2 regions of the Pseudomonas rossensis genome follow, and region 1 is predicted to be linked to the other one. Evidence: predicted binding sites of a transcription regulator. Region 1 holds the regulator's gene; the other holds the start of a gene.

Region 1 (3,414 bases):
CCCAGGGCTCGATGATTGTTAAAGGCAATACTGTAACCATCACCCGCACCCCGGCCGGCGACATCGACGTGGTGACTTCGGTGGGCAATCTGGCCTACTTCGAGCAGATGCAGACGGCTGGCGACACCAAGCCGGTTCAGGGCTACGGAGTGACCATCCAGTACCACGCCTCGCAAAACCGCGTCGTATTGATCGATCGTGCCAAAGTCATCGACAAAGACAATAACGTCACCCAAGGCGAGAAAATCGTCTACGACACGGTCAAAAAGCTTGCGAGCGCCGGTCGCGCGACGGGCAACAAGGTCACCGAGTCGCGTCCGCGCATCGACATGGTGATCCAGCCGAAGAAGAAAACCGACGAGCAAAAGGCCCAGTAATGGCAACTCTGAAAGCTCAGCATCTGGCCAAGAGCTACAAGAGCCGCCAGGTCGTGCGTGACGTCAGCCTGTCGATCGACAGCGGTCAGATCGTCGGCCTGCTGGGTCCCAACGGCGCCGGCAAGACCACCTGCTTTTACATGATTGTCGGCCTGGTACAGGCCGATCAGGGCCGCGTACTGATCGACGACCTGGATGTCAGCCACCAGCCTATGCACGGTCGTGCGAAGGCCGGTATCGGCTATCTTCCGCAAGAAGCATCGATCTTCCGCAAACTCTCGGTAGCCGACAACATCATGGCGATCCTCGAGACCCGCAAGGAACTTGACAAGGTCGGTCGTCGCAAAGAGCTGGAAAGCCTGCTGCAGGAATTCCACATCAGCCACATCCGCGACAACCTCGGGATGAGCCTGTCCGGTGGTGAACGCCGCCGTGTGGAAATCGCCCGAGCACTGGCCACCAACCCGAAATTCATCCTGCTCGACGAACCGTTCGCAGGCGTGGACCCGATTTCGGTGGGCGACATCAAGCAGATCATCTATCACCTCAAGGCCAAGGGCATTGGGGTGCTGATCACTGACCACAACGTCCGTGAAACCCTGGATATCTGCGAAACCGCCTACATCGTCAACGATGGTCAGCTGATCGCCGAAGGTGACTCTGCCACCATCCTGGCCAACGACCTGGTCAAGGAAGTGTATCTGGGCCATGAGTTCCGCCTGTAAGCACTGAGGTGTCTGGCTGGTTGCTCGGGCGCTTGTCTCGATAAAAAATCAACATTTTTTTATTGTTACAGCGCTCTAGGCAAACGCTGCAGTTTCGGGCATATAATTTGCTTATGTTTGGCGCTCCGGCGCCCTGTAGTGGATGGCGCATGTGCGCCGGCGAATAAGGTGTTAAGCCCCTGCCATGAAACCATCGCTAGTCTTGAGAATGGGCCAGCAGCTGACGATGACACCGCAGCTGCAACAGGCCATCCGCCTGCTCCAATTGTCGACCCTGGACCTGCAACAGGAAATCCAGGAGGCCCTGGAGTCCAATCCGATGCTCGAACGCCAGGAAGAAGGCGACGACTTCGATAACGCCGACCCCTTGGCCGACAAAGCCGAACAGCCACCCAACGCCGATGTTTCGGAACCCTCCTACCAGGAAACCGCCCCGACGGTGGACAACCTCGAGGAAGGCGATTGGAACGAGCGCATTCCCAACGAACTGCCCGTCGACACCGCGTGGGAAGACGTCTACCAGACCAGCGCCAGCAGCCTGCCGAGCAACGATGACGACGAGTGGGATTTCACCACCCGTACATCGGCCGGCGAAAGCCTGCAAAGCCACTTGTTGTGGCAACTGAACCTGGCCCCGATGTCCGACACCGATCGCCTGATCGCCGTGACCCTGATCGACTGCATCAACAATCAGGGCTACCTGGACGAAACCCTCGAGGAGATTCTCGAAGCCTTCGACCCGGAACTGGACATCGAACTGGACGAAATCGAAGCCGTCCTGCACCGCATCCAGCAATTCGAACCCGCTGGCATCGGCGCCCGCAACCTGGGCGAATGCCTGCTGCTGCAATTGCGCCAGTTGCCCGCCAAGACGCCTTGGCTGGTCGAGGCCAAACGCCTGGTCACCGATTACATCGACCTGCTCGGCAGCCGCGATTACAGCCAGCTGATGCGTCGCATGAAGCTCAAGGAAGACGAACTGCGCCAAGTGATTGAACTGGTGCAGAGCCTCAACCCGCGCCCAGGCTCGCAAATCGAGTCCAGCGAAGCCGAATACGTCGTTCCCGACGTGATCGTACGCAAGGACAACGAGCGCTGGCTGGTGGAACTGAACCAGGAATCCGTGCCACGACTGCGGGTCAACGCTCAATACGCCGGTTTCGTGCGCCGCGCCGACACCAGTGCCGACAACACCTTCATGCGCAATCAGTTGCAAGAGGCCCGCTGGTTCATCAAGAGCCTGCAAAGCCGCAACGAAACCCTGATGAAAGTCGCCACTCAAATCGTCGAGCATCAGCGCGGCTTTCTTGAATACGGCGACGAAGCCATGAAACCGCTGGTCCTGCATGACATCGCCGAAGCGGTGGGCATGCACGAGTCGACGATTTCACGGGTGACTACGCAGAAATTCATGCATACCCCACGGGGCATATATGAACTGAAATACTTTTTCTCCAGCCACGTCAGCACCTCAGAGGGCGGTGAATGCTCGTCCACGGCGATCCGCGCGATCATCAAAAAACTGGTTGCCGCGGAAAATCAGAAAAAGCCGTTGAGTGACAGCAAGATCGCTGGTTTACTGGAGGCACAAGGCATTCAGGTGGCTCGCCGCACCGTCGCCAAGTACCGCGAATCCCTCGGGATCGCGCCTTCGAGCGAACGCAAGCGGTTGATGTAGAGCCACGCCACAGCGTTCCAGTGGCAGGCATTTCTGCCTGCCGCTTTATGCACTGGCAACGAAGGAGAAGCTGTATGCAAGTCAACATCAGTGGACACCAACTGGAAGTGACCGAACCTCTTCGCACCTACATCGGCGAAAAACTCGAACGATTAGAGAGGCATTTCGACAAGATCACCAACGTGCAGGTCACGATGACGGTCGAAAAGCTCAAGCAGAAAATCGAAGCCACGCTGCATATTCCCGGCAATGAAGTGGTCGCAAACGCGGAGCATACCGATATGTACGCGGCGATCGACGCACTGACCGACAAGCTGGATAAACAACTCAAAAAGCATAAGGAAAAGACCCAAAGCCTCCTCCAGGGCGCGACCGGTCGTTAACACTCCCAACCCATGATCCGACTTGAAAGCATCCTGACCCCCGGCCGTTCTCTCGTGAACGTGCCGGGCGGCAGTAAAAAGAAAGCCCTCGAGCAAATTGCCAACCTGATCGCCCGGGAAGTGCCGGATCTGGAGATGCAAGATGTCTTCGAGGCTTTGATTGCCCGTGAAAAACTCGGTTCCACCGGTTTTGGCAACGGCATCGCCATCCCACACTGCCGCCTGAAGGGTTGCACCTCGCCCATCAGTGC
Region 2 (3,414 bases), on a different contig from region 1:
ATCGACATGGGCGGCTCGATCGTCGCGGCCAACCGCGCGGCGGCGCAGTTGCTCGGCGTGCGGGTAGATGAGGTGCCGGGGATTCCGCTGTCGCGTTACGCGGAGGATTTCGACTTGCCAGAACTGGTGCGCGCCAACAAGTCACGGATCAACGGGCTGCGGGTCAAGGTCAAGGGCGACGTGTTTCTCGCCGACATCGCGCCACTGCAATCGGAGCATGACGACAGCGAAGCCATGGCCGGCGCGGTACTCACGCTGCACCGCGCCGACCGGGTCGGTGAGCGCATCTATAACGTGCGCAAGCAGGAGCTGCGCGGTTTCGACAGCATTTTCCAAAGCTCGAAGGTGATGGCCGCGGTGGTGCGCGAAGCCCGACGCATGGCGCCGCTGGATGCGCCGCTATTGATAGAAGGTGAAACCGGTACGGGTAAAGAGTTGTTGGCGCGAGCCTGCCACCTGGCGAGTCCGCGGGGGCAGTCACCGTTGATGGCGCTCAACTGCGCCGGCCTGCCGGAATCCATGGCTGAGACGGAGCTGTTCGGCTACGGCCCCGGCGCTTTCGCAGGGGCGAGGGCAGAAGGCAAACTCGGTCTGCTGGAGCTGACGGCGGGCGGTACGCTGTTTCTCGATGGTGTCGGGGAAATGAGCCCGCGTTTGCAGGTCAAGTTGCTGCGTTTCCTGCAGGACGGTTGCTTCCGTCGTGTGGGCAGCGATGAAGAGGTTTATCTGGATGTACGGGTGATCTGCGCGACGCAGGTCGACCTGTCCGAGTTGTGCGCGCGGGGTGAGTTTCGCCAGGATTTGTATCACCGTTTGAACGTGCTTTCACTGCACATTCCGCCACTGCGCGAATGCCTCGATGGTTTGACCCCGCTGGTGGAGCACTTCCTTGATCAGGCCAGTCGGCAGATCGGTTGCCCGCTACCGAAACTGGCGCCGGCGGCGATGGAGCGGCTCAGTCACTACCATTGGCCGGGTAATGTTCGGCAATTGGAGAACGTGTTGTTCCAGGCCGTTTCCCTGTGCGAAGGCGGGACGGTAAAGGCCGAGCATATTCGCCTGCCGGATTACGGCGTGCGTCAGCCACTTGGCGATTTCTCGCTCGAGGGCGGGTTGGACGAGATTGTCGGGCGTTTCGAGAAGGCGGTGCTGGAGCGTTTGTACTCCGAGCACCCGAGCAGTCGGCAACTGGGCAAGCGATTGGGGGTTTCGCATACGACCATTGCCAATAAGTTGCGTGAGTATGAAGTTGGAAAGGGAGGTGAGGCTTAAGGTCAAGAGATCGCAGCCTCGTTTCACTCGACAGCTCCTACAGGTGATCGCATTTCTTTTGTAGGAGCTGCGGCACGCTGCGATCCTTTGATCTGTTGCCGCAAAGCGGCATAACACCGCCGGTTTTTCGACTTCGATACATTTCCCCATTCCCCGCAAAACCCCTCAAGTCCTTTGTTTGCCGGGCCCTGCGCCGCCAGAAAAAAGTTGGTCTGCAAATTGCTTATGGCTCAGCAGTACAGCGGTGGGCGGCAAACGTCCGGCATGCAGAGGAAAGAGTGTGGACAAGTACCTTTATGTGGCAATGACCGGCGCCAGCCAGAATGCACTGGCGCAGAAGGCTCATGCGAACAACCTGGCGAACATCTCCACCAACGGTTTCCAGAAAGACCTGGAGCAGGCGCGTTCGATGCCGGTGTTTGGTGACAGCTTTCCGGCGCGTGCGTTTGCCTTGTCCGAACGTCCGGCCACCGATTTTTCCCCTGGCGCATTGGTGGAAACCGGCCGCGACCTCGATGTCGCGGTGCAAGGCAATGGCTGGATCGCCGTGCAGAACCCTGACGGCGGCGAAAGCTACGTGCGCACCGGCAGCCTGAACGTCGACGCCCTGGGTGTGCTGCGGGCCGGCAACGGTATGCCGGTGATGGGCAATGGCGGGCCGATTGCCGTGCCGCCCGAGCAGCAAATCGAAGTGGGCGAGGACGGCACCATCAGCATTCGTGCGATGGGTGAAGGTCCTCGCGTGATGGCGGAAGTCGACCGCATCAAGCTGGTTAATCCTGACTTCAAGAACATGACCAAAGGCCTGGACGGTTCAATCCACACCAAGGACGGCAAGCCGGCGCAAGCCGATGCCGACGTCAAACTGGTCTCGGGTTTCCTTGAGTCGAGCAACGTCAATGCCGTGGAAGAGATGACCTCGGTGCTGGCCCTGGCCAAGCAGTTCGAGCTGCACATCAAGATGATGAACACCGCCAAAGACGATGACCAGGCCATGGCTCGGGTCTTGCAGATCAGCTAATTATCAGAACGTCGCGCCGTAAAACAGGCGCACGAGGAGAATCGAATGCTTCCGGCTCTATGGGTTGCCAAAACAGGTCTGTCCGCCCAGGACACCAACCTGACGACCATTTCCAACAACCTGGCCAACGTGTCGACCACGGGTTTCAAACGTGACCGCGCCGAGTTCCAGGACTTGCTCTACCAGATCAAACGCCAGCCAGGCGCCCAGTCGACCCAGGACAGTGAACTGCCGTCGGGTCTGCAATTGGGTACCGGTGTGCGCATTGTCGGCACCCAGAAAAACTTCACCGCCGGCAGTCTGCAAACCACCGAGCAACCGTTGGACATGGCCATCGACGGTCGCGGTTTCTTCCAGATTCTGCAGCCGGACGGCACGACTTCCTACACCCGTGACGGTACGTTCCACCTGGACTCCAACGGTCAGATCGTGAACGCCAGCGGCTTCGCCCTGGAACCGGCCATCGTCATCCCGAACGATGCCCAGACCTTCACGGTCGGTCGCGACGGCACCGTGTCCATCACCGTTGCCGGCAACCCGGCATCCCAGGTGATCGGCAACCTGCAAACCGCCGACTTCATCAACCCGGCCGGTCTGCAGGCTGTGGGCAACAACCTGTTCCTGGAAACCGCTGCCAGCGGCGCGCCGCAAGTCGGCACCCCGGGCCTGGCCGGTTTCGGCACCACGCTGCAGAACACCCTGGAAACTTCGAACGTCAGTACCGTTGAAGAGATGGTCAACATGATCACCACTCAGCGTGCTTACGAGATGAACTCCAAGGTGATCTCTACCGCCGACCAGATGCTCTCGTTCGTAACGCAGAATCTGTAATCAAGTCTATGAGGCGGCCATCAGGTCGCCTGCAACACCGTGAGGTAGGGTCATGAATCACTTCGTATCTGTTCTGGCACTGAGTGGGGCCGTCGTGCTCGCGGGCTGCGTTGCCCCGCCGCCCAAGCCCAATGACCCTTACTACGCCCCGGTGTTGCCGCGCACACCGCTGCCGGCTGCCGCCAATAACGGCTCGATCTACCAGGCCGGTTTCGAACAGAACCTGTACAGCGACCGCAAGGCGTTCCGGGTCGGTGACATCATCACCATCACCCTGAATGAACGCACCC

What was found. Region 1 encodes sigma-54, which starts transcription at its own class of promoters, with help from an activator protein. Its sites were predicted from a motif close to ANTGGCATNNANNTTGCTNT; they were not measured.
Region 2: WLY71_RS13415 (flagellar basal body rod protein FlgF) is a predicted target of sigma-54. The motif match lies at 1,479-1,498, and genes of this name have one in related genera.

Annotation. Positions count from the first base shown of each region.
Region 1 is NZ_JBBWCB010000030.1:9,970-13,383, forward strand. It holds gene lptA (lipopolysaccharide transport periplasmic protein LptA) at 1-377, shown strand, start outside; gene lptB (LPS export ABC transporter ATP-binding protein) at 377-1,102, shown strand; gene WLY71_RS10770 (RNA polymerase factor sigma-54) at 1,287-2,780, shown strand; gene hpf (ribosome hibernation-promoting factor, HPF/YfiA family) at 2,855-3,163, shown strand; gene ptsN (PTS IIA-like nitrogen regulatory protein PtsN) at 3,176-3,414, shown strand, end outside.
Region 2 is NZ_JBBWCB010000041.1:32,163-35,576, forward strand. It holds gene WLY71_RS13410 (sigma-54-dependent transcriptional regulator) at 1-1,272, shown strand, start outside; gene WLY71_RS13415 (flagellar basal body rod protein FlgF) at 1,553-2,293, shown strand; gene flgG (flagellar basal-body rod protein FlgG) at 2,339-3,124, shown strand; gene flgH (flagellar basal body L-ring protein FlgH) at 3,177-3,414, shown strand, end outside.